Regions from separate parts of the Exiguobacterium sp. A1_3_1 genome, predicted to be linked through region 2. Evidence: riboswitches for the same ligand, from Rfam matches in the RefSeq annotation. Region 2 holds a riboswitch; each other region holds the start of a gene.

Region 1 (7,669 bases), on a different contig from region 2:
AGCGAGAAAAACATATTCAAGAAGAGTCAGACTCGATCATATAACTAAAAAAGAGTTTGAAGACTTTTTTCTAGACATAAGACGACGTGTAATCATTCTCTTAACTGAGTAGGATTACACGTTTTTATTCGTCTCGAATCGCCTAATAGGAAGAATTTCTAAGGATTAAGGAGTAACTAAAAAATCTGAGTCCGTGAAGACCGGACTCAGATTTTTTAGTTACTTGATGTAAATTCGGTGTCTATCTTTTTGATGCAAGTCAGAAAACTCTACTTTATAGGCGCGGACCAGCTGACTTGATCGCATCCGTCGCACTCTCGAAACGAAGGAAATTGTTCTGGAATTTCTCAGCAAGCGAACGCGCTTGTGTGTCGTATTCGTCCGGATTCGACCAGACGCGTACCGGGTTGAGTAACTCACTTGGAACACCAGGAACTTCGAGCGGCATATGAAGTCCAAAGATCGGGTGTTCTTCTGTTGGAATCGTTGCAAGTGTGCCGTTAACGGCAGCGTTGACCATCGTCCGTGTATAAGATAGCTTCATGCGGCTACCTGTTCCGTAAGCACCGCCTGTCCAGCCCGTGTTGACGAGATAAACGGTAACACCATGACGATCAATCAATTCGCCGAGCATCGTCGCATACTTTTCAGGCATCAGTGGAAGGAATGGTGAACCGAAGCACGTCGAGAAGGTCGCTTCTGGTTCCGTGACCCCACGTTCTGTTCCAGCGAGTTTTGATGTATATCCTGATAGGAAGTGATACATCGCTTGTTCTTTCGTCAATTTGCTGATCGGAGGCAAGACGCCGTACGCATCAGCTGTCAAGAAGACAATCGTCTTCGGATGACCAGCGCGTGACGGAACAGCGATGTTATCGATTGCCGTAATCGGATAAGCAGCACGCGTATTTTCCGTCAACGATGTATCATCGTAATCAGGATGACGGGCTTCGTCGAGTACGACGTTCTCAAGGACGGTTCCGAAACGGATCGCGTCAAAGATTTGCGGTTCTTTTTCACGCGATAGATTGACCGTCTTCGCGTAACATCCGCCTTCGATGTTGAAGACACCATCGTGCGACCAACCATGCTCATCGTCACCGATCAATTGACGGCTATCATCGGCTGAAAGGGTGGTCTTACCAGTACCAGATAGACCGAAGAACAAGGCGACGTCGCCTTCGTGTCCGACGTTTGCCGAGCAGTGCATCGAAAGGACGTTTTCTTGTGGTAAGAGGTAGTTCATGACGGAAAAGATCGACTTTTTGATTTCTCCAGCGTATTCCGTTCCACCGATCAAGACGATTCGGTGTTCGAACGACATCGCGATGAACGTCTCGGAGTTCGTTCCGTCAACGGCAGGATCTGCTTTGAAATGTGGCGCGTAGACGACCGTGAACGGTTCGAAGGCAGCCACTTCAGGATACTCGCGTAAAAAGAGTTGTTTGGCAAACAGGTTATGCCAAGCATATTGTGTGAGCACTCGGACCGGAAGGGTGAAGTGCGTATCTGCTCCAGCAGCAGCTTCTGTGTAGTAGAGATGATCAGCTTCGTTCATGTAACGAAGAACCTTTTGCAACAATTGTTCAAATTTGTCTCCATCCATTGGTTGGTTGACATGACCCCAATCAATGTGAGACTCGCAGGAAGAATCACGGACGATGAACTTATCTTTTGGTGAACGACCTGTAAATTTCCCCGTTTCTACAGATAATGCGCCGTTCTCAGCAAGGACACCTTCTTCGTTTCGAATCGCATGTTCGACAAGTTCAGCAACAGATAGTTGTTTGAACACATGCTCTTTCTTGAGTAGTTCTTCGATATTCAGGACCGTCATCGGCATCCTGACCCCACCTTTCCCCTACGTTGGTTTTGGCTCACTGTATTTAGTATGACACATTTATTATATATGACATACTAAAGAGAGAGCAATCATTTTCTAGTGCTGATTTCTATTTATCTGGAAACGCTTTCAGCATTAACAGTTTAACATCTCTTTCAAAAAGTTTCGACTAGAATTTGAAACCTTGCTTGACAGAGTAGTTACAACTTTATATCATGTAATTCGTAACGGATACTCTTATTCTGAGCAGGTGGAGGGAACAAGGCCCGAAGAAACCCGGCAACCGTCCTACATTAATTCACATATTAATGAGGGAAAAGGTGCTCTCCTGAAGCGAAGTAAACACTTCGAACGATAAGAGGGTAAAGGAAGAACGCACAACCTTTCCCTGACCATTTTTTGGACTTGGAAAGGTTTTTTTCATTTTACCGTCCCACTCAACTAGGGGAAATGAGTACACCGTCAAATTCTTTTTTGGGAGGGTCATACATGACAAACCTTAATCGCCGACTATTCACGTCGGAGTCAGTCACTGAAGGTCATCCAGATAAAATCTGTGACCAAATTTCGGATTCAATTCTTGATGCAATCCTCGCAGCGGATCCAAACGCGCGTGTTGCGGCAGAAACTTCTGTTACAACGGGTCTCGTTCTCGTTGCAGGTGAGATCACGACATCCACTTACGTCGACATTCCAAAAGTCGTTCGTGAAACGATTCGTGAGATCGGTTATACACGCGCGAAATACGGTTTCGACGCGGACACATGTGCTGTATTGACATCAATCGATGAGCAATCAGCAGACATCGCTCTTGGTGTAGACCAAGCGCTTGAAGCACGTGAAGGTAGCATGTCTGATGCAGAAATCGATGCAATCGGTGCAGGAGACCAAGGTCTCATGTTCGGTTACGCAACGAAAGAAACACCAGAACTCATGCCACTTCCAATCTCGCTTTCACACCGTCTCGCACGCCGTTTGGCAGAAGTGCGTAAAAACGGTCAACTCGACTACCTTCGTCCGGACGGAAAAACACAAGTCACGGTCGAATACAACGAGAACAACGAGCCGGTTCGTGTCGATACGATCGTCATCTCGACACAACACGCGGAAGAAGTTACGCTTGAGCAAATTCAAGCTGACTTGAAAGAACACGTCATCACACCGGTCATCCCGGCTGAATACATCGACGCAGCAACGAAATTCTTCATCAATCCAACTGGTCGTTTCGTCATCGGCGGACCACAAGGAGATGCTGGATTGACGGGTCGTAAGATCATCGTTGATACGTATGGTGGATACGCACGCCACGGCGGTGGAGCATTTTCTGGTAAAGATCCAACAAAAGTCGACCGTTCAGCTGCATACGCAGCACGTTACGTCGCGAAGAACCTCGTTGCTGCAGGTCTTGCAGACAAAGCAGAAGTTCAACTCGCGTACGCAATCGGTGTCGCGCACCCGGTATCAATCGCGGTTGATACATTCGGTACAGGAAAACTTCCTGAAGCACAACTCGTCGAATTGGTTGCTGAAAACTTCGATCTTCGTCCGGCTGGAATCATCAACATGCTTGATCTCCGTCGTCCGATCTATCGTCAAACAGCTGCATACGGTCACTTCGGTCGTACAGATGTTGAGCTTCCATGGGAGCAAACAGATAAAGCAGCAGTTCTTGAAGAACAGGCAAAACGTTTCGCATAATCAAAAAGTCCGAGAACCCTACGCGGGTTTTCGGACTTTTTTGTTTACGTGGAACTTTGCAGGAAACGAATGTTTTTTCTAGAAGAGGGTAAAAGTACATGAGTCGATTCGTATGAATACAAAGGGGGGTTCCGATTATGGAAATACGCGAAGCTATTCCAGCCGATGCAGGACGTATTCATGACATTGCCGTCACATCCTGGTTGGATACGTACGCAGAAATCTATTCCGAGCGCTCGAAAGCGCATTTCGTGCAGGAAGCGTATCCGCAAGAGGAGGTTGTTCGTGCGATTCGGACGGCAGAAGAAGCACGGGGAGAGTATTTTTATGTCGGAATCATCGATGAGGAAATCGTCGGTTTCATTCATGCTGTTGATGTTGAGGGAACGTGGGAAATCATTCGTCTGTACGTCTTACCGAAATATCAGCAAAACGGAATCGGACGACGATTGATCCGTGAACTCGAACGACAAGGAGCCGTCCCACTCGAAGTATATGTGGAGGCACGTAACTATAAAGCGCGTCAGTTCTTGACCTCATTCGGTTTTGAAGAACTCAGTGAGATGACGGAAGAAGTCTTTGGGCAAGTAGAATCTGTCATTCGCCTTCGCCATGTCGCCTCGTGAAATCCGTCTTGGGACGGTTTTGTGTGCGTTTGAAATAAGGTATCGTAAATAGGAAGTATGAAGTGAAGAGGTGAGTTTGTGGTTGAACAACCAACAGGAATCATCGTATTAGTCTATCCGTTACAACTGCGTGCCCGTCCGAGTGAAGCTTTGATTCGGGTACTCGAACGAGAGTATGAAATATTGCTCGTCGACGCCCCACGTCGTATCTCGTTTGAAGAACATGGTCAACTGTTAAAAGAAGCATTACGTGAAGCCGGGAAACGCAAGCTACCGATTCATATCGTCGCCTGTAGCATGGGCGCACTCGTCGTCAATCGTCTGTTGCAAGAATATGAATTACCGGTAGCAAGCCTTGCATTCATTTCACCGTTGTTTGATTGGCACCCTTCGAAACAACTCGGAGGCGTCAAACAAGTCTTCGCAAGTGCGTTCGATCGTTTCCGGCCCGATGCGCCACTCGGTACGTTGCCGTTTGGTCAAAGTACGGAAGATACCGTTCGCATCGGTGAACTGACCTATGCACAGTACCGGGAAATCGAAGAAGAGATCGTCGTACATGACGAAGAACGAAAAAAACTGCCGCGTGTGAACTTGGCTTGTTTTTATGCACCGGACGATCAGTTCGCAGACGTCAAGCTGACACTTGAAGTATGCCGGAAAATGGGTGGCGATCAGATTTACTTACAACGTCTACACGGTTTTCCGCATTTTAGTTTCGAACGGTTGAACACACGGTTTGCAGAAAAATTAATGTTGTTCTTTAAGCTTGTTGAAGAATGAAATAACAAAAGTGATGCCTCTAAAAAAGGGGCATCACTTTTTTGTGCCCATCATCCGCGTACTTTTTTCTCGATCGCGATGATGAACGGGGGATGATTTTGTTGGTTCAAGAAGCGATACTGGAGAACGGCATAATCTTGCTGATCAAGGGCTGTGACGTAATCGAGGACAGCGTCACGTTCTCGTTTTCCTTCCAAGTGACCGTGATAGACGACGAGGACGACAAGACCGCCGGGAGCGAGGATCGGGAGGAGGGCATCGAGTGCTTCAAGCGTCTCTTCTCCGGTCGTCGTGATTGATTTGTCGCTTCCAGGCAGGTATCCGAGATTGAAGACACCAGCGCGGACAGGACGTTGTTCGTCCGAAAGACGGGCACCGACATGGATGTGGCTTTCATGGTAAAGGTCGACGCGTGCTAACATTCCGGCTTCGTCGAGACGTCGCGTCGACTCCTCAATGGCTTGTGCCTGGACGTCGAACGCAAGAACCCTTCCTTCTGGACCGACACGTTCTGCTAAAAACTGTGTATCATGTCCATTTCCGGCAGTCATATCGACGACGCAGTCTCCGGGCTCGATAACGGACTCGAGTAATTGTTTCGTATAAGGTAATACACGGGCAAGTGACATGGCATAGACTCCTGTTCCTATAGTCTGTTTTTCTAGTAATGGTTCAGTATGTGCAAGATTCTTTCTGCATTATATCATTTTTTGATTCGTTGACGAAAAGCGAAGTAGCTTGACAGTTAGGGGACGGATTGCGTAAAGTGGCAAGGTTGAGAATGAAATAGGAGGACCACAGGTATGCCAAAATTACCAAAAGCGGTCTGGATCCTCGTCCTTGCGATGGCCATCAATACGACGGGATCCTCTTTTTTATGGCCGTTTAATACATTATATATTCATGAATATTTAGGAGAGTCGATGACAAAAGCAGGGATGGCATTGTTCGTCAACTCTGCCTTAGCAATCGTCGGAAACTACTTAGGTGGAAAAGCGTTTGACCGTCTCGGTGGCAAGAAGACGCTTGTCATCAGTGTCATCGGACTTGTCCTGTCTTCCGTTGGCTTGTTGCTATTTCATCAGACGTACCTCGGATACGTCGCGATGCTTGGATTGATTGGATTCGTCGGTGGGATGGTTTTTCCGACGATCTACGCGATGACGGGTGTCATCTGGCCGGAAGGCGGGCGCCGTGCCTTTAATGCGATCTATGTCGCACAAAACGTCGGTGTAGCGCTCGGGACAGCAGTCAGTGGTCAAATCGCTGCCTTTTCGATTCAGTACATCTTCATCGCCAATCTCGTCCTCTACATCGCCTTTGCCATCATTTTGTTAGTCGGTTTATCCTGGATTCAGGCACCAGCGCGGATGCATGCGGCACATGACGAGATCGAAACGACACGCACACCCCTTGCGCGCGGTGCGGCACGGACGATGTTGCTCGTCTCGATCGGGTATGCCTTACTTTGGTTCGTTTATGTGCAATGGCAAGGAACCTTTGCCGTACACACGAAATCGCTCGGTGTCACGATTTCCGAGTACTCGATTCTTTGGACGATCAACGGAGCACTCATCGTGTTCGCACAACCTTTATTAACACCAATTCTCCGGTGGTTTGGAGATGACTTGAAGCGACAATTGATGACCGGTACAGGAATCTTCCTCTTGTCTTATCTGATCGTTCCGTTCGCAGGCGGCTTCAAGATGTTCCTCGTCGCGATGATCATTTTGACGATTGGTGAGATGTTCATCTGGCCAGCGGTTCCTGCTATGGCGGCGAGACTCGCGCCAATCGGAAAAGAAGGAGAGTTCCAGGGATACGTCAATATTGCCGCTTCAGCGGGACGGATGATCAGTCCGACCGTCGGAGGGTTGATCTACGATTTATCCGGTATGTCAGCGGTCTTCTTGACATTGATTGGATTGATTCTGTTAGCAGGCGTCGTATTCCTTCGTGCCATTCCTAAAATCACATCATGAGCATCATCTGTAAGACAGCGGACATTAGATTCGCTGTCTTTTTTTTACATCATTAATGCGCTAATTATAAAACAAATCATTATTAATATGGAATATTTCGGCAAAGAAACGGGTACTTTCTAATCAAGAACTTGAAAAGAAAGTTCATGTGAACGTTGCTTCTTTTTGACTGGAGGTGCACGAATGGAAAGGTGTCAATTCATCACAGATGCCGCAACTTGGACGACACACGTACAGCAACAGCCTCTTGATATCTTCTACAGTCACCAATACGTCACGCTTAACGCTAGACCGTCTGAGCAAGCGGTGTTATTCCGTTATGAAGGTCATGCGGGAACACTGTTCTATCCCTTTTTAAAGCGTCGGATTTTTGATACGCCTTATTCAGATCTCATCACGCCGTATGGCTACGGCGGACCGGAAATCGTCGGTCGCTTAACCGCAACTGAAATGCAGCATGCACGTCTATCGTTTGAAAGGTGGGCGGAGCAAGAATCGGTCGTCTCGGAAATGATTCGCTTTAATCCGTTGACGGGCAATGAACGACTCATGCGTAACTGGACGGAAGCTTCTTTCATCCGTCATACGACGAGCATTGATTTGCGCCCCTCACTAGAAGAAATCATGCAGACGTTCCATAAGAAAACGAGAAGTATGATTCGTAAATCGCTCGCTTCACCGTTAACCGTTAGAACAGGAACACGAGACGATTTATCTGTTTTTTTGGCGTTGTATCA
Region 2 (7,669 bases):
GCAACTTATCTGCTTCTGACATAAAAAAAGATATCATTCACGCAGAATGATATCGAGTCAGGCGACTTAGCTAATTTGGCGTTCAGACGCTGGAATTCCTTTTGCATCAATCGCTGCAATGATCCGGCGGAAATAAAACAACCAAAATTGCAGAAACGGTCCAATCAGGAAAATCGAGAGGATCGTACCGAAGAAAACAGGTCCCCCAAGCAACCAACCGATGCCGCATGCCGTGACTTCCATGATCGTCCGCATCAGACGAATCGACGTTCCGAAGCGCTCTGCAAGTGTCAGCGTTAACCCATCACGTGGACCAGCCCCGTATCCGACAGCGACATACAGACCAGCGCCCATCCCAATGATGAAGATACCGAAAATCAGCCAGAGCGTATTCAACCAGATCGATTCAAAAGAGGGTAAGAGATGAGAACCAAGCACAAGATTCATGAAGACACCAACGAAAATCGCGTTGACGAGCGTTCCGATTTGCGGTGTGACGCGGTCTAATGCGTACTTAACGAAAACGAGTAATAGACCGACAAGCAAGATGATCGTTCCGACGGATAGCGGCGTCTTTTTTTGGAGACCGAGATGCAATACATCCCACGTCGAGACACCGAGTTCAGCTGTGATCATCATCGATGAGCCAAGGGCGAGTAAAAATAAACCAAGTAGGAAGAGCCCCCACTTTAACGTAGCGCGTAACAACCAGGAAGCACGATGACGCGTCATGTCTGGCACCTCATTTCTTAAAAATAATTGATTTGTTAACTGTATCATGAGGAAAGTGGAAGAAGAAAGACGAAATTTTCCGTTTTTTACATCCTAAGTAGGAGGGGAAGGATAAAAGAGAAACGTATACTGAAGAAAAAGGAGGGAGAAAAATGAAAGCGATCCGGCACCTGATTCGTTTTACATACATAGAAGCCATCTGTTGCGTCTTTCCCGTGATGATTTTTGCGGCGCTTGCTCTTTCACGTTATCTTCCTACTGAACCGGTTGCTCGATATGATCTTTTGTTGCTTTGGTGTATTCTCGTCCAAATCGTCTTACTCGTCACGCGTTATGAAACGATGGAAGAATTCAAACTGATCTTATTGTTTCACGTCATTGGTCTAGCCCTTGAACTGTTTAAAGTGAACGTCGGATCTTGGAGTTATCCGGAAGACGCTTTGACGAAAGTGGCTGGTGTTCCCTTGTATGCAGGATTCATGTACGCAAGCGTTGCGAGTTATGTCTGCCAGGCGTTTCGGCGATTTCATTTACGATTTATAGCATTTCCACCACCTTGGCTTGCGATCAGCGTCGGGAGTCTCGTCTATCTCAACTTCTTCACCCACCACTGGATCTTCGATGCACGCTGGCTATTGATGGTCCTCGTCGTTCTCGTCTTCTATAAGTCATGGGTTCATTTTACGATCGAGCAAACGATCTACCGGATGCCGCTCGTCCTGTCCTTTTTATTGATCGCCTTTTTCATTTGGATCGCGGAGAACATCGTAACGTTCTTTAAAGGCTGGGTCTATCCGCATCAAGAAGGCGGATGGGCAGTCGTTGATCTTGGAAAATTGTCTTCTTGGTTCCTGCTTGTGATCATCACGGTTTTGATCGTCATCGTCGCAAAATATAAGCGTCAGGATCCGGCTGTGGAAATTCAACAACGTACCTAAACAAAAAAACAACCAGGCTGTTTTTTTGAACTACTTCCGCGTTTTTTCGTTGCTATAGTGAAAAAAACGCAAAGGAAGTGGTCATGGATGATGCAACAGGTGATGGAACGAGCAACTGAATTGGTACAGATGAAATTAGCGGCCGTGGAGCGGTATGAAGATTGGCAACTCTGGCTCGACGAAGTAAACGGAATCGATGAATGGGTCAAGATGTCAGCGTATTATGCACCGCGCGACGTTCAAGAAACATTGGTCATCGATGAAGCAATAGAGCTAGAGCAGACCATCGTCATGCCACCGCAAGTACCGGTCGAGCCAGTACGCAAGCAACGTTATGCCTATACGTTTCAGCGGGGGTTAAAAGGCGGTACTTTACTAGAATGGTCGGGCAGTCATATTTCTGAACGAGACGTCCGCGATTGGAATCTCGAGCACGGCATGGAAGTCCGGGTCCGTGTCGATCGTCAGGATGATCAAAAAACGATATGTCGTATCGAAGCCGTCGTCTCGACGGAGCGAATGAGAGAGAATCCGGAACGTGTCGTGTTTGAACAAGCAATCGTCAAAGCACATGGAATCATTGAGGAAACGGTGAATGGTCCACTGCAAGATGAGTCGGGTAGATCGTTCTATTATGTTGTACCGGTAGAAGACATGCGCTATTTCCGACTAGAAGCAGGGCAACTTGTCGATCTCGTCATGTGGCGGGGACGGAAGGATACATTAACGATTGCTTGGAAGCATCCGTTCACGTTTGAAGAGCCGATCGTCAACGCATCATCCAACCGTCCGTCAGCGATAGAACAACAGGTAGTGAAGACGCCTGTGACAACAAAAAAGTCAAATCGGTATGCACGAAAAATGAAACGGCAACCGGTGCCGAAAGCTAAAAAAGCGCAGCGTCGCGTCCGTATGCCAAAAGAGCAAACGATTGAACCGATCGTAACAACAGCCGTACCGGGACAATTGATGGATTTCGTTGATAAGACACCGTTAGATTTCACGCGCTTCACAGGCATGCGTCTTGTTATCGTTGGAAACGAACAACAGACCGCTGTCTATCGTGAGTTCTTTGCGCCGACGGGGATCGAATTAATTCATCTAGCAGGGGACGCACAGTCCGCGAAAAAGATTGCTTATCTCGCCAAAAAGACGGACGCGATCGTCGTCGTGACGAGCCGTGTCTCTCATGCAGCGAGTGCACATGTCATCGCTCAGGCGAAAAAGCATGGTATTCCATTCGCGATGGAACGCCTCGACGGTCGACGTTCGTTATATACAGCGTGTGAGCGGCAACTTGAGCGCGCTTGGTTGAAACAGAAACAAGAGGGGAAATTATTGAAAAATCAGTGAAACATTAGAAGTTATTAGCCGTAGAGTAAGGTGAGAACTTATTTTTCAAGGAGGACCTTACTCATGTCATCTCAATTAAAAAAAGCAGCGAAGGAGTCGCTCAGCGGTCGTTGGGGATTCGCAGTCCTAACAGTTATTCTGTTTAGTATCATTCAAGGTGTGCCTGGATTATTTGGATCAGATATAGATGAACCAGCTAATACGATGGATCTCGTCGTATCGTTGGTATCGATTTTATTAATCCCGGTCGGAGTCGGTTGGACTTGGATTGCGATGTCGATTGCTCGCGGAGAAGAAACGAAAGTGACGGATTTATTTGAACCATATGGTATGTTTTTCAAAGTGATTGGTCTAGCCATCGTACAACTCTTTTTTATCTTCTTATGGTTACTGCTATTAGTCGTACCGGGAATCATTAAATCATTTTCTTACATGCTAACGTTCTATATTTTGCGAGATGAACCATCGATTGGTATCTTAGAGGCCATTACACGCTCCCGAAAAATGATGGACGGGCATAAAATGGAAGCATTCCTTCTTCTACTGTCGTTTATTGGTTGGGCTCTTTTAGGAATCGTTACCCTCGGCCTAGCATTCTTGTGGATTACACCATATTTCAGTGTTACCTTTGCAAAATTTTATGATCGTGTTCGTGGTGAACAAACGCCAGAGCCAACATCAGATTTCGTCGCACCATATTAATACCGGATCCCGACACTACGTCGGGATTTTTTTATGTGTGAAATAATTCCGATGGGAAAAGACGGTTTAATAGTTGCTTTAGTTCAGTGAATTTTGTACGATGAATGCAACACATCTTATCTAGAGAAGTCGAGGGACTGGCCCGAAGACACTTCAGCAACCCCGCCGTGGCGGAAGGTGCTACTTCCAGGAAGGGATACCTTCCGAAGATAAGAGCGGACAGGACAAGATACCGTCGCTCTTTTCGAACTTCGAAAAGAGCGTTTTTTTATGATAAGGGGGACGATGGAGTGGAGTATGGTTTTTGGTTACCGATTTTTGGGGGATGGTTACGTAATGTCGAGGATGAACAGATGCCACCGACCTTCGATTATGCGAAACAAGTCGCACAAACAGCAGAACGGATCGGCTTCTCGACGACGTTGATCGCGGAACTGAACTTGAACGATATTAAAGGCATCAAGGAACCGAGTCTTGAGGCATGGACGACGGCAGCAGCGATTGCTGCAACGACGGAACGCCTTGAGATCATGACAGCGGTTCGTCCCGGGTTCCATAATCCAGCGACGACAGCGAAGATGGCGGCAAACATCGATCAGTTGAGTGGTGGACGCTTTACGCTCAACGTCGTTTCAGCGTGGTGGGCAGAGGAAGCGAAACAATACAACGGTATCTTCACAGCGCACGATGAACGCTATGCTCGGACGGAAGAGTTCGTCACGGTCATGAAAGGACTATGGGCAGATGCGTCACCGTATAGCTTCTCCGGTCATCACTACACGATCGAGCAGGCGGAACTCCATCCGAAGCCAGTCCAGCGTCCAGGCATCAAGCTCTACGCTGGTGGAGAGAGTGAAGCTGGAAAACGAACGATCGTCGAACACTGTGATGCTTATGTCATGCATGGGGGTACTGTTGAAGAAGTAGCCCATAAAATCAATGATATGAAAGTACGCCGGGAAACGACGGGACAAACGCCGCTCGAGAGCTTCGGTCTTGCGGCCTACATCATTTGTCGGGATACGGAAGAAGAAGCACTTCTTGAATGGCAACGCATCACGGACGTTAAGGAAGACAGCGCCGGTTATGCCGGTTATCAGGATTTCATCAGTAAATCGCAACTGGAGCAACAGGTCGAACGAAACGATTATTCCGTCTCGAACCGTGGTCTACGTCCGAATTTAATCGGAACACCAGAACAAATCGCTGAACGGATTCTAGCATTCGAAGCTGTTGGTGTCACGTTACTCTTATTACAATTCTCACCACAACTCGAAGAAATGGAACGCTTTGCTCGTGACGTAATGCCACTGGTCGAAGCGAAACGAAAGGTAGGTCAACAATCATGACAAAAATTCATATTCTCCACGAAAATCAAGAATGGACGGACCATCTCATCAAACGTCTCGAAGAACTCGAGTTACCGTATGAAGAGTGGCACTTGAATGAAGGGATCGTTCCGCTGGACGAACTGCCGCCAGAAGGCGTCTTTTACAGCCGCATGAGTGCCTCTTCGCATACGCGGGGGCATCGTTACGCGCCGGAGTTGACGGAAGGGGTCCTCGCTTGGTTAGAAGAGCATGACCGGACTGTCTTTAATGGAACGCGTGCGCTTCGTTTAGAAGTCAGCAAAGTCAATCAATACACGGCGTTGCGTAAGGCTGGGATTCGTGTACCGAAGACGACGGCTGCCGTCGGACGCGATCAAATCGTACAAGCAGCAAAAGAAATTGGCGTTTCGTCATTCATCACGAAACATAACCGGGCTGGGAAAGGTCTCGGCGTCCAGCTGTTCCACTCGATTGAAGCACTTGAAGCTTATCTCGACGGTCCGACATTCGACGAACCAGTCGATGGCATCACGTTGATTCAAGAGTATATTCAAGCACCAGAACCGTACATCACACGTTGTGAGTTCGTAGGTGGAAAGTTCGTCTACGCGGTTCGAGTCGATACATCAGAAGGTTTTGAGCTTTGCCCAGCGGATGCATGTGTAATCGACGACTTGTTCTGCCCAGTTGGTGAAGAAGCACCGCAAACACCGATGAAGTTCCAAATCGTTGAAGGCTTCGATGACCCAATCATTGAAAAATATGAAGCATTCCTCCAAGCGAACCAAATCGCGGTCGCCGGTATCGAGTTCATTAAGGATACGTCAGGTACGATCTATACGTATGACGTCAATACGAATACGAACTATAATTCGGATGCTGAGGCAGCTGCAGGACGCTACGGTATGCTCGAACTAGCGAAGTTCCTCGGTGCAGCCCTTGAAACAAGCACAGTAAAATAAGAATCTGCTCTCGCCCTGTCGCCGGACGTTACAAGACCGGATGACAGGGTATTTCTATAGAAAAAGGGGGCAGGTGTATGATTACGTGGAGAGAAGAACGACAGCTCGATATTCCGATTGAAGAAGCATGGCACTTGTTTGATCACACGCGACTGCAGCGTTTGATTCCAAATGTCGTCCAGCACGAGGTGATTGAACGAAAACCGGGTGTCGTCGGTTCGACCTATCGCCAAACGTATATGCAGGGCAATCGACTCGAAACCTATATCGTGACCGATTTAGCCTATACGAACGAGCCGGACTTCAAGCAAAATACGATTGGATTCACATTGGCTAAAATATTCAAGATCGAGATGACCTTTACGCTCAAACCGATCGACCATGATCGCTGTCTGTTGATCTATACGGGAAAAAATGAGGGGGCGAACTTTGTTGGAAAAAGTCTCTTGTCACTCGGTGGCGAGCGGGAGAACGAGAAAATCGTTCATGGACTGCTGCAACGTGTGGAAGAAGAGGCAGCAAAACAAAAGAAGAACAACGCATAAAAAAACGGATTCCCGCGCTTGGGAATCCGTTTTTAGTATCTTATCGATGCGTATACGATTTATGACCGCTCGGTAAACCAGAGAGGTAACCGACACCACCTGTTTTTTGAATCCCGATGCCGTCTTTCATCGCTTGTTCGAGCGCTTTTGGATCGACGGCCGTGATTTGTTTCCCTGTCAATGCTTCACCTGGGTGCTGGTAGTTGCTCAAGAGATAGCTATACCCACCAACATGATCGAGTGAACGGAGACCAGTTGCTTCCGCTCCGACTGGAACGGACAGAATCCGTGAAAGCTTCTTCGTCTTCAGATTATAGGCCCAAACGAAGTTATTCGTATGCAAGGAGCTATCTTCACCGATAAAGAGCGTATTAGATGTCGCGGAATAAGCGAGGTTATCTGGATTCGCGACGAGATCCGGATTCGCTGTGTTGCCGTAAGCATCCGGCTTCTTCAAATCTTCACCAATGACGAGTGCCTGCATATTCGTTGGTACGTAACGGCTGTCGATGCCTGTTGCACGGCCAAGATCGATTTCGAATGTTGCACCCGATTCGCGTTTTTCAAGCTGGATGTCGTCTTGGACAGCACCTTCTTGTTTTTCGGTACTGCCTGACACATAAGACAAGGCGATGTAGGCTTTTTTGTCTTGCTCGTTGACCGTGATGCCTTCCATCTTGTTGAATTCTGATGTTGCGCCAAGCAACGCACCATAACGGCGTGATTCAAGGAAGGCAGCTTCTTTTTCCTTACCAGGCTTGAGCTTCAAGTATTCGACTTTTTTGCTAGCAGCTGTTTTGACCGCTTTAAAGCCCGGAGTTGGCGCATCGGCTGTCTCAAAGATGTCGCTGAACTTCGTCCCTTTATCAATCAAGCGTTTGACTTCTTTATCGGAAGCATGACCAAGCTTGATCCATTCGATATCACCCGCTCCGCCTTCTGTTGCGCGTGTTTGTTTGAACTTCGCCGCGTAAAGTGTTCCTTTTGAGAAATCACGTTTTTTGTCCGCGACGTACATGAACATCATCGTATTGTTTCCGTCGTCACCGAAGATCGCTGTCTTTTGATCCGGCAGAATCTGCATCATCTCGTGCGAGAAACGACCT
Region 3 (7,669 bases), on a different contig from region 2:
TCTACTCGTTCTTCGAACGAAACGATCACTTGGGAAGATGGTAACGAGTACCCACTCATCCGTGTGGATGTGTCTTCAGACTCGCACCCATTCTACACAGGTCGTCAAAAGTTCAACGCGGCAGATGGTCGTGTCGATCGCTTCAACAAAAAATACGGCCGCAAGTAATTACTTGTTGGTTCTTAAAAAACAGCCTGCCTCCATTACGGAAGCAGGCTGTTTTTGTATAGACTGAATTGTGAACGATACGTGAGATACGTCTTCAAGACGAACGAGAAGGCGATTCCGCCAGCAATCCCGATTAAATAGGGCATGACTTCCGGATGTGCCAAGACATAGTCCATGACTTTATGGAACGAGAGATGGCGGCCGACGAAGTAACCGGCACCTAAGAACACGCTGATCCAAATCAAGGCACCTGTATACGCATAACTCGCAAAAACGCGAAACGGCATTTTTGAGACGCCTGCAAAAAAGGCAGAGAGTTGGCGGAGACCAGGTATGTAGTAACCGATGATCAAGACCGATTTTCCGTAACGACGAAAACCGGCTTCAGCGGAAAGAATATGTTTTTCTGAGATACGCATTTTCGGTCCAACGCGGTGTAGTAGTGGCATACCGAGTTTTAATCCGAGTAAATAGCTGATCGTCATCCCGATGCAACTGCCGGCGTAAGCGGCGAGAATCGTACCGACGAGTGGTAGATTGCCTTGATGCATCCAAAATCCGGACAAAACGAGCAGGGTCTCATCAGGAACCGGCAATCCCACGATACCACCTGCGAGAAGGACGGAGAGACCAAGGGCACCATATTGGTGCAGGATGTCATGTAAGAGATGATGAATCGGGGACACCTTCTTTCGTGAGAATCTTCTTCTTCAGTGTACAGGAAATAGGGGGCAGTTGGAATGAAAGGACAAAAATTCTAGGGAAAGAAAAAATGAATTTTGATTTCCGGAAGTCAACCCTTTTTCTCGATACCGTTTCGGGCTATACTCGTTAAAGTGACTATTTTTAGAGGACGGTGTCGGACGATGATGCATGTAATAAATCAGTACGGCTGGATCGAAGTAATTTGTGGCAGTATGTTTTCCGGGAAATCGGAAGAGTTGATTCGTCGTGTCAGACGGGCGCAGTACGGCAAACTGCCCGTGCAAGTATTCAAGCCGGCAATCGACGACCGGTACCATGAAGAGCATGTTGTCTCTCACGTTGGCAACTCTGTCGTAGCGATTCCGATGGCGACGAGTCGTGATCTTTATGCGGCAGTAGCAGAAGAAACACAAATCGTCGGGATCGATGAAGTTCAATTCTTTGATGATGAGATCGTACAAGTCATCGAAGCACTCGCACAAGACGGAAAACGCGTCATTTGTGCAGGCCTTGATCAAGATTTCCGGGCAGAGCCATTTGGGAAAATGCCTGAATTACTGGCGCGCGCAGAATTCGTGACGAAACTACAAGCCATCTGTCTTTCGTGTGGGGATCCGGCTTCCCGGACACAACGTTTGATTGATGGGAAACCAGCCAACTATGATGATCCGATCATCCTAGTCGGAGCGTCGGAATCGTATGAGCCACGTTGCCGTCATTGCCATGAGGTACCTGGAAAACCGAAGCCGCTCCAATCGGTGCAGCACCAAGAACGATAAATGAAAAAAGGCGAAGGCTGGGATATAACTCAGTTTTACAGATGATAAAAAGGAATTGCACATCCTGAGTGATGGCGATTCTTTTTTTTCGTTAAACTCAGCTAGTTAAGTCTCAGCTTCTTTTAGTCACTTTTTTAAACTCGAGATTAATGATAAAGAAAGCTAGGACTAAAAGAATAAAGTAACTAATTACTACTTGTAACAGTTCTTTATCGTGAGTTAGCTAACTCTAAACATAGAGTATATAAGTAATTAAAAAGACAATAAGGATTCATCAACTGAAAACTCTTACTGTTTTTCTCGTTTGTATGTAACCTTTCGAAGGTTTTTGGTGTAAGGTATAGTGTTTTTGAAGGATTTATTTAATGGATAAATTGAAAAGATCAAACAACGATAACTGTTGATGTAAGGAATTGGAGGTAAACAAATGAGTAAATACCATAAATCTAGCATACGATTAGTTTTGATTGTATTAGTTACAGTCACAATCTTGTATTATGGTTTTAACTTTGAAATAGGGTACGGGATAATCTTTTTAATCGCAGCTGTTGGGTGTACCATTTATCTTAACTTTAAAGCAGCTAAAAAAGAAAAAAGTGAGAAAAAAATCCTATAATTAAATATGGGAGTTTCAGCTTGTAGACAACCCCTCACTTCGTAATTGAAATGAGGGGTTGTTGTATGTATTAATTACTAAAATGTTAAAGAAACGTGGATTCCCTGAGGGATCCAAGGACCAATTTGTAGGCTTTTCGAGGTTCACGGTAATGAAAGTAAGCATTGCTTGAAGCGTCGTTTTTTCACTCCCCGGATCTGTTGTACTCTCCTGTATATGACGTCTTAATCTAATTTGTCTTTTTGCTTTCGGGCAACGCGTCTAATGTAGAGAAATAGGGTACCTATTCCTTCAACCCAAGACCTAAAAATTAACGGAATGTCATGTTAGTCTAGATCTCTTTGATGGTACGTCGCATGTAGGAAATACTAAATACATGTTGAAGAAGCGTCATCTTGATTAACAGGACGAGGTCGATGCTTGTCCCAGGAAAACGATTTGAAATGAACAAAGCGCAATCCTCCCATTAGAGAAAATTGCGCTTTGCTTACAATCTGTAGCAGCTATTTGCTTCCATATAGAAACGAATAGCTGTTTTTTTGATTCAGCCTGTTTCTTGCGAAAACTGACACGATTGTTCGATAAAGCGAATCGTCTCACGGACGATTAGATCCTGATCATGATCGAGTGTCGCGACGTGATACGAGTTGAGTAAACAGTAGCTTCGTTTATCATTCGTTCCGATGTGCTGGTGCAGATAATCTGAGCTCGACGGCGGAACGACGTGATCGGTCGCCGAGTAGAGAATCAATGTCGGTAGAAGGATCGATCCGAGGCGTCCTTTTGTCTCATCCATCAGACGGACGAGTTCAAACGCACAACGGCTCGGAACGAGGTCATAAATGATTTCGAAGGCTGCTCGCTTAATGTCCGGTGCCCCTTCCGGTAAGTACTGTGGACCGTCCTCGAACGAAAGTGCTTCATAGGATGGAACGGAGAGTGCAGCATTGATCGTAATGATGCCGGCAAACGGAATGCCGTCAGCGGCGAGTGACAGTGCAAGCGTCGCACCCATCGATTGACCGATGACGAAGACTTGATCGCATGTTTCTTGTAAACGTTCATAGCCGTCTTTCAGGCTTTGCTTCCAACATCGAGCAGTCGATTGTTCAAACTCGCGGACGTTCGTTCCATGTCCACGTAAGCGCGGGGCATAGACGGTAAAACCTTCAGCAGCAAATGCCTCACCGACGTCCCGGACACTTTGCGGAGTGGCGTTAAAACCATGACAGATTAGAATGCCGATCGATCCACCTTGAAAATAAAACGCTTCAGCACCAGTCAATACAGGATAGTTCATCATTACTATTTTTCCTCCATTCATGAAAAAAACTCGTCGACGTCACTGCTTGGACGCTCACGAGTTTTTCACCGTATCATCCAAAGCCGCGCTTTGCTGGTCGGAGCACCTTACAGATTGCAGGTTGCCGTGAAGTCATAGAGCCAGGTCTCTCGTTCACTCTTGATAAATATCATATTGGAATTGTCGGAATAATCATTGAAACGATGGTAGCACGTTCAAAAATGACTTGTCAAATCGTTCTTGACGAATCATGATCCGTTCAGTAAGCTAACTCATAACTTAATCATCCATCGATATGCGCCAAATGGATTATTTTTGAAAAGTTGGTTGACTTTTAAAGTTCCGACCCGTAATGTAAAAATTAGTTTTACGACATAAGCAACAACGCAACAACACACATACGAATTTCATACCGCAATACTTATCCAGAGAGGTGGAGGGACTGGCCCTACGAAACCTCGGCAACAGACTCATTATGAGCACTGTGCCAATTCCATCAGACAGATGTCTGAGAGATGAGTGGAGTGGATTCTGCCACTGTGCGGATCCAGGTCTCTTCTTGTTTCTCAAGAAGGGACCTTTTTTGTTGAATGAAGGGGGAAAACGGAATGATTGCATTTCATCAAGTCAAAAAAACGTACGTCACGAAAGATCAGACGATTGCAGCACTCGACGGTGTCGACCTGACGATCGAAAAAGGCGAAATCTTTGGTGTCATCGGCTTTAGCGGTGCCGGAAAAAGTTCACTGCTCCGCTGTGTCAATCTGTTAGAACGACCGACGTCAGGAACGGTGACGGTCGATGGGGAAGATTTAACGCAACTGTCTCCGAAAAAATTACGCCAAGCAAAACAACGGATCGGGATGATCTTTCAGCACTTCAATCTATTGAATGCGAACACGGTCTTTACGAATGTTGCAAAGCCACTCGTTCTCGCAGGCGTCAAGAAAGACGAGATTCGCCGCCGGGTGACGGAGTTACTCGAATTCGTCGATCTCGCGGACAAGGCGAATCATTATCCGGATCAATTGTCGGGTGGGCAGAAACAGCGCGTCGGTATCGCCCGGGCACTCGCGACGCAACCTTCCGTCCTCTTATGTGACGAGGCGACGTCAGCACTTGATCCCCAGACGACGCATCATATTCTTCAGTTATTAAAACGGATCAATGCCGAGTACGGGATCACGATTCTCTTGATCACCCACGAGATGGGCGTCATCCGGGAGATTTGCGACCGTGTCGCCGTCATCGAAGCTGGAAAGTTGATCGAGTCAGGAACGGTCTTCGACGTCTTTTCGAATCCAAAGACCGAGACAGCACGGAACTTCGTCCGGTCTGTCATGCATGACGAGATTCCAGCATCGATTCGTCAGTTGATCGAGTCGCGAAATGCGCATCCAATCTATAAGATTCACTTCCTTGGACATCACACCGGGCAACCACTCTTATCGCAAGTCGCAAAACGCTTTGACGTCGATGTCAACATTTTGCACGGGAGCATCACAGAGTTGCAGGATACGCCGTTCGGCACCTTGCTCGTCGAGTTGATTGGTGAGCCGGCTGAAGTGAAACGAGCGTTACAATACATCGATCAGGCACAGGTGACGGTCGAGGAGGTGCTCGCTGATGCTAGTTAACTACAGTGATATCTGGACAGCATTCTTGCAGACGATGACGATGGTATCCGTTTCGCTCTTGTTCTCGACCTTGATCGGCTTACCACTCGGTATCCTGCTTGTTGTCACGCGAAAAGGAGCGTTACTTGAAAATGTTCCGTTGTTCACGTTCTTCAACAGTATCGTCAATATCTTCCGCTCGATTCCGTTCATCATCCTACTCGTCGCGATCATCCCGTTGACACGGTTGATCGTCCAGACGTCGATCGGAACCGAAGCTGCAATCGTCCCGCTCGTCTTTTACGCTGCACCGTACATGGCGCGTCTGATCGAGAGTTCTTTACTCGAAGTCGATAAAGGCGTTCTTGAAGCAGCAGAAGCGATGGGCGCGACACCGTTTCAAACGATTTTCCGCTTCCTCCTACCGGAAGCACTCGGTTCACTCATCCTGAACTTAACGATCGCGACGGTCGGCTTGATCGGGGCATCGGCGATGGCAGGCGCCATCGGTGGTGGCGGTTTGGGTGACTTAGCAATTACTTACGGCTATCAACGGTTTGATACGAAAGTCATGATCATCACGGTCGGGATTCTCGTCATCTTAGTCCAAGGCTTACAGACGACAGGCAACATCGTCGCACGAAAAATCAGAAGACATTAATCAAGGGAGCGATTCAGCCATGAAAAAAGCAGTAGCAATTGGAGCAACACTCACGACGATTTTATTTGCCGGGTGCGCAGCATCAGGAGAAGACGAAAAGACAATCAAGCTCGGTGTCAGCGGTTCAGACACACAAGTTTGGGACTATGTCGCCAAAAAAGCAGAAAAGGAGGGCATCAAAATCGAGCTCGTCAAGTTCTCCGATTATGTCCAGCCGAACATGGCACTGGCTGAGGGTGAAATCGACGCCAATGCCTTCCAGACGATTTCCTACTTCAACGCTTTCAAGAAAGAACATAACTTGAAGCTATCGCCGATTGCGACGACTGTCATCGCACCGATGGGGATCTACTCGGATAAATACAAGGACGTCAAAGACATTCCAACTGGCGGGAAAATCGCTGTTCCGAACGAAGCGACGAACATGGGACGCGCCCTCTTGTTACTGCAAGAAGCCGGTCTGATCAAGTTACCGGATGACTTCGATGGCAACGGTTCGGTCGATAAGATCGTCGAGAATCCGAAGAAGCTGAAAATCGTTCCGATCGTCGCCGGGCAAACGCCACGCGTCTTACCGGACGTCGCGGCGTCAATCATCAACAATGGCATTGCCGTTGACGCTGGCTTCAACCCGATCAAGGACTCGATCGTCCATGAGAACGAGACAGCAAAACCATACATCAACATCATCGCGACACGGACGGAAGACAAGAACAAAAAAGAACTGAAAAAAATCGCATCGCTGTATCAACAAAAAGATGTCGCGGCCTTCATCAAAAAAGAATACAAAGGCAGTACAATCCCGACGTTCGTCCCACTAAGCGACATCGGCGAATAATTTCAAAAGGAGAGTGGATAGCATGACGACACCAGTACGCACGACATGGGTAGAGACGATTGAACAAGACATCGAACAAAAACGGGAATCGTACCTTGAGACGAGTCACCGAATTCATGCGACGCCGGAAATCGGGAACGAGGAATTCTTTGCTTCGCGGCTCCATGCGGAGCGTCTAACGGCGGAAGGTTTTACGGTAGAACTCGGCGTCGCGGGGCACGATACCGCGTTCTTCGCGAAGAAGTCGAGCGACCGACCAGGTGCGACGATTGCCTTTCTTGCTGAGTATGATGCGTTGCCAGGCATTGGTCACGCGTGCGGTCATAATATCATCGGCACGACGAGCGTCGCAGCGGCGATCGCGCTCAGTAAAATACTCGATGAAGTCGGCGGGAGTGTCGTTGTCCTTGGAACACCGGCCGAGGAAGGTGGACCGAACGGTAGTGCGAAAGGCAGTTTCGTCAAACATCAGTTGCTGGAAGGGATCGATGCAGCCTTAATGGTCCATCCGTCAGGTCAAACACGGATCACGGGTTCTTCGCTTGCGGTCGATCCGCTCGACTTTGCCTTTACGGGTCGTCCGGCACACGCAGCGGCGTCACCGGAAGAAGGCATCAACGCCCTCGACGCTGTCATTCAACTCTTCAACGGAATCAACGCCTTACGTCAGCAATTACCGGACGATGTCCGGATCCACGGGATCATCACGCATGGTGGCGATGCGCCGAACATCATTCCGGAATACGCAAAAGCACGTTTCTTCATCCGGGCGACGACACGGGAACGCCTCAATGCCGTCACGGAAAAAGTCAAGGCCGTTGCCCAAGGCGCGGCACTCGCGACCGGGGCGACGCTTGACGTCATCGCCTTCCAAAATGAAGTCGATAACCTCGTCTTCAACCGGACGTTCGACCGTCTGTTCCAAGAAGAAGCAGAGGCGCTCGGCGAAATCGTTCACTTGGACGAACGACCGGGTCTTGGTT

Evidence for each region. A riboswitch is a leader RNA that binds a small molecule or an ion and turns the genes downstream of it on or off. The one in region 2 is predicted to bind S-adenosylmethionine.
Region 1: another riboswitch for S-adenosylmethionine. It lies ahead of metK (methionine adenosyltransferase); the one in region 2 lies ahead of F8N00_RS10125 (LLM class flavin-dependent oxidoreductase).
Region 3: another riboswitch for S-adenosylmethionine. It lies ahead of F8N00_RS00880 (methionine ABC transporter ATP-binding protein); the one in region 2 lies ahead of F8N00_RS10125 (LLM class flavin-dependent oxidoreductase).

What each region holds. Positions count from the first base shown of each region.
Region 1 covers NZ_WBYY01000025.1:792-8,460, forward strand. Annotated here, with positions in the region: partial or broken gene F8N00_RS04375 (EAL and HDOD domain-containing protein) at 1-44, shown strand, start outside; gene pckA (phosphoenolpyruvate carboxykinase (ATP)) at 275-1,843, opposite strand; SAM riboswitch class I at 2,078-2,204, shown strand; gene metK (methionine adenosyltransferase) at 2,333-3,541, shown strand; gene F8N00_RS04390 (GNAT family N-acetyltransferase) at 3,679-4,167, shown strand; gene F8N00_RS04395 (serine aminopeptidase domain-containing protein) at 4,246-4,950, shown strand; gene F8N00_RS04400 (class I SAM-dependent methyltransferase) at 5,001-5,600, opposite strand; gene F8N00_RS04405 (MDR family MFS transporter) at 5,754-6,932, shown strand; gene F8N00_RS04410 (peptidoglycan bridge formation glycyltransferase FemA/FemB family protein) at 7,116-7,669, shown strand, end outside.
Region 2 covers NZ_WBYY01000083.1:720-8,388, forward strand. Annotated here, with positions in the region: gene F8N00_RS10105 (YczE/YyaS/YitT family protein) at 67-732, opposite strand; gene F8N00_RS10110 (DUF817 domain-containing protein) at 885-1,670, shown strand; gene F8N00_RS10115 (DUF2325 domain-containing protein) at 1,758-3,023, shown strand; gene F8N00_RS10120 (DUF975 family protein) at 3,087-3,725, shown strand; SAM riboswitch class I at 3,839-3,941, shown strand; gene F8N00_RS10125 (LLM class flavin-dependent oxidoreductase) at 4,016-5,074, shown strand; gene F8N00_RS10130 (ATP-grasp domain-containing protein) at 5,071-6,018, shown strand; gene F8N00_RS10135 (hypothetical protein) at 6,096-6,563, shown strand; gene F8N00_RS10140 (PhoX family protein) at 6,604-7,669, opposite strand, start outside.
Region 3 covers NZ_WBYY01000003.1:46,688-54,356, reverse strand. Annotated here, with positions in the region: gene F8N00_RS00900 (type B 50S ribosomal protein L31) at 1-168, shown strand, start outside; gene F8N00_RS00895 (DedA family protein) at 204-854, opposite strand; gene F8N00_RS00890 (thymidine kinase) at 1,038-1,652, shown strand; gene F8N00_RS00885 (alpha/beta hydrolase) at 2,813-3,571, opposite strand; SAM riboswitch class I at 3,639-3,740, opposite strand; SAM riboswitch class I at 3,990-4,093, shown strand; gene F8N00_RS00880 (methionine ABC transporter ATP-binding protein) at 4,180-5,208, shown strand; gene F8N00_RS00875 (methionine ABC transporter permease) at 5,198-5,848, shown strand; gene F8N00_RS00870 (MetQ/NlpA family ABC transporter substrate-binding protein) at 5,868-6,686, shown strand; gene F8N00_RS00865 (M20 family metallopeptidase) at 6,709-7,669, shown strand, end outside.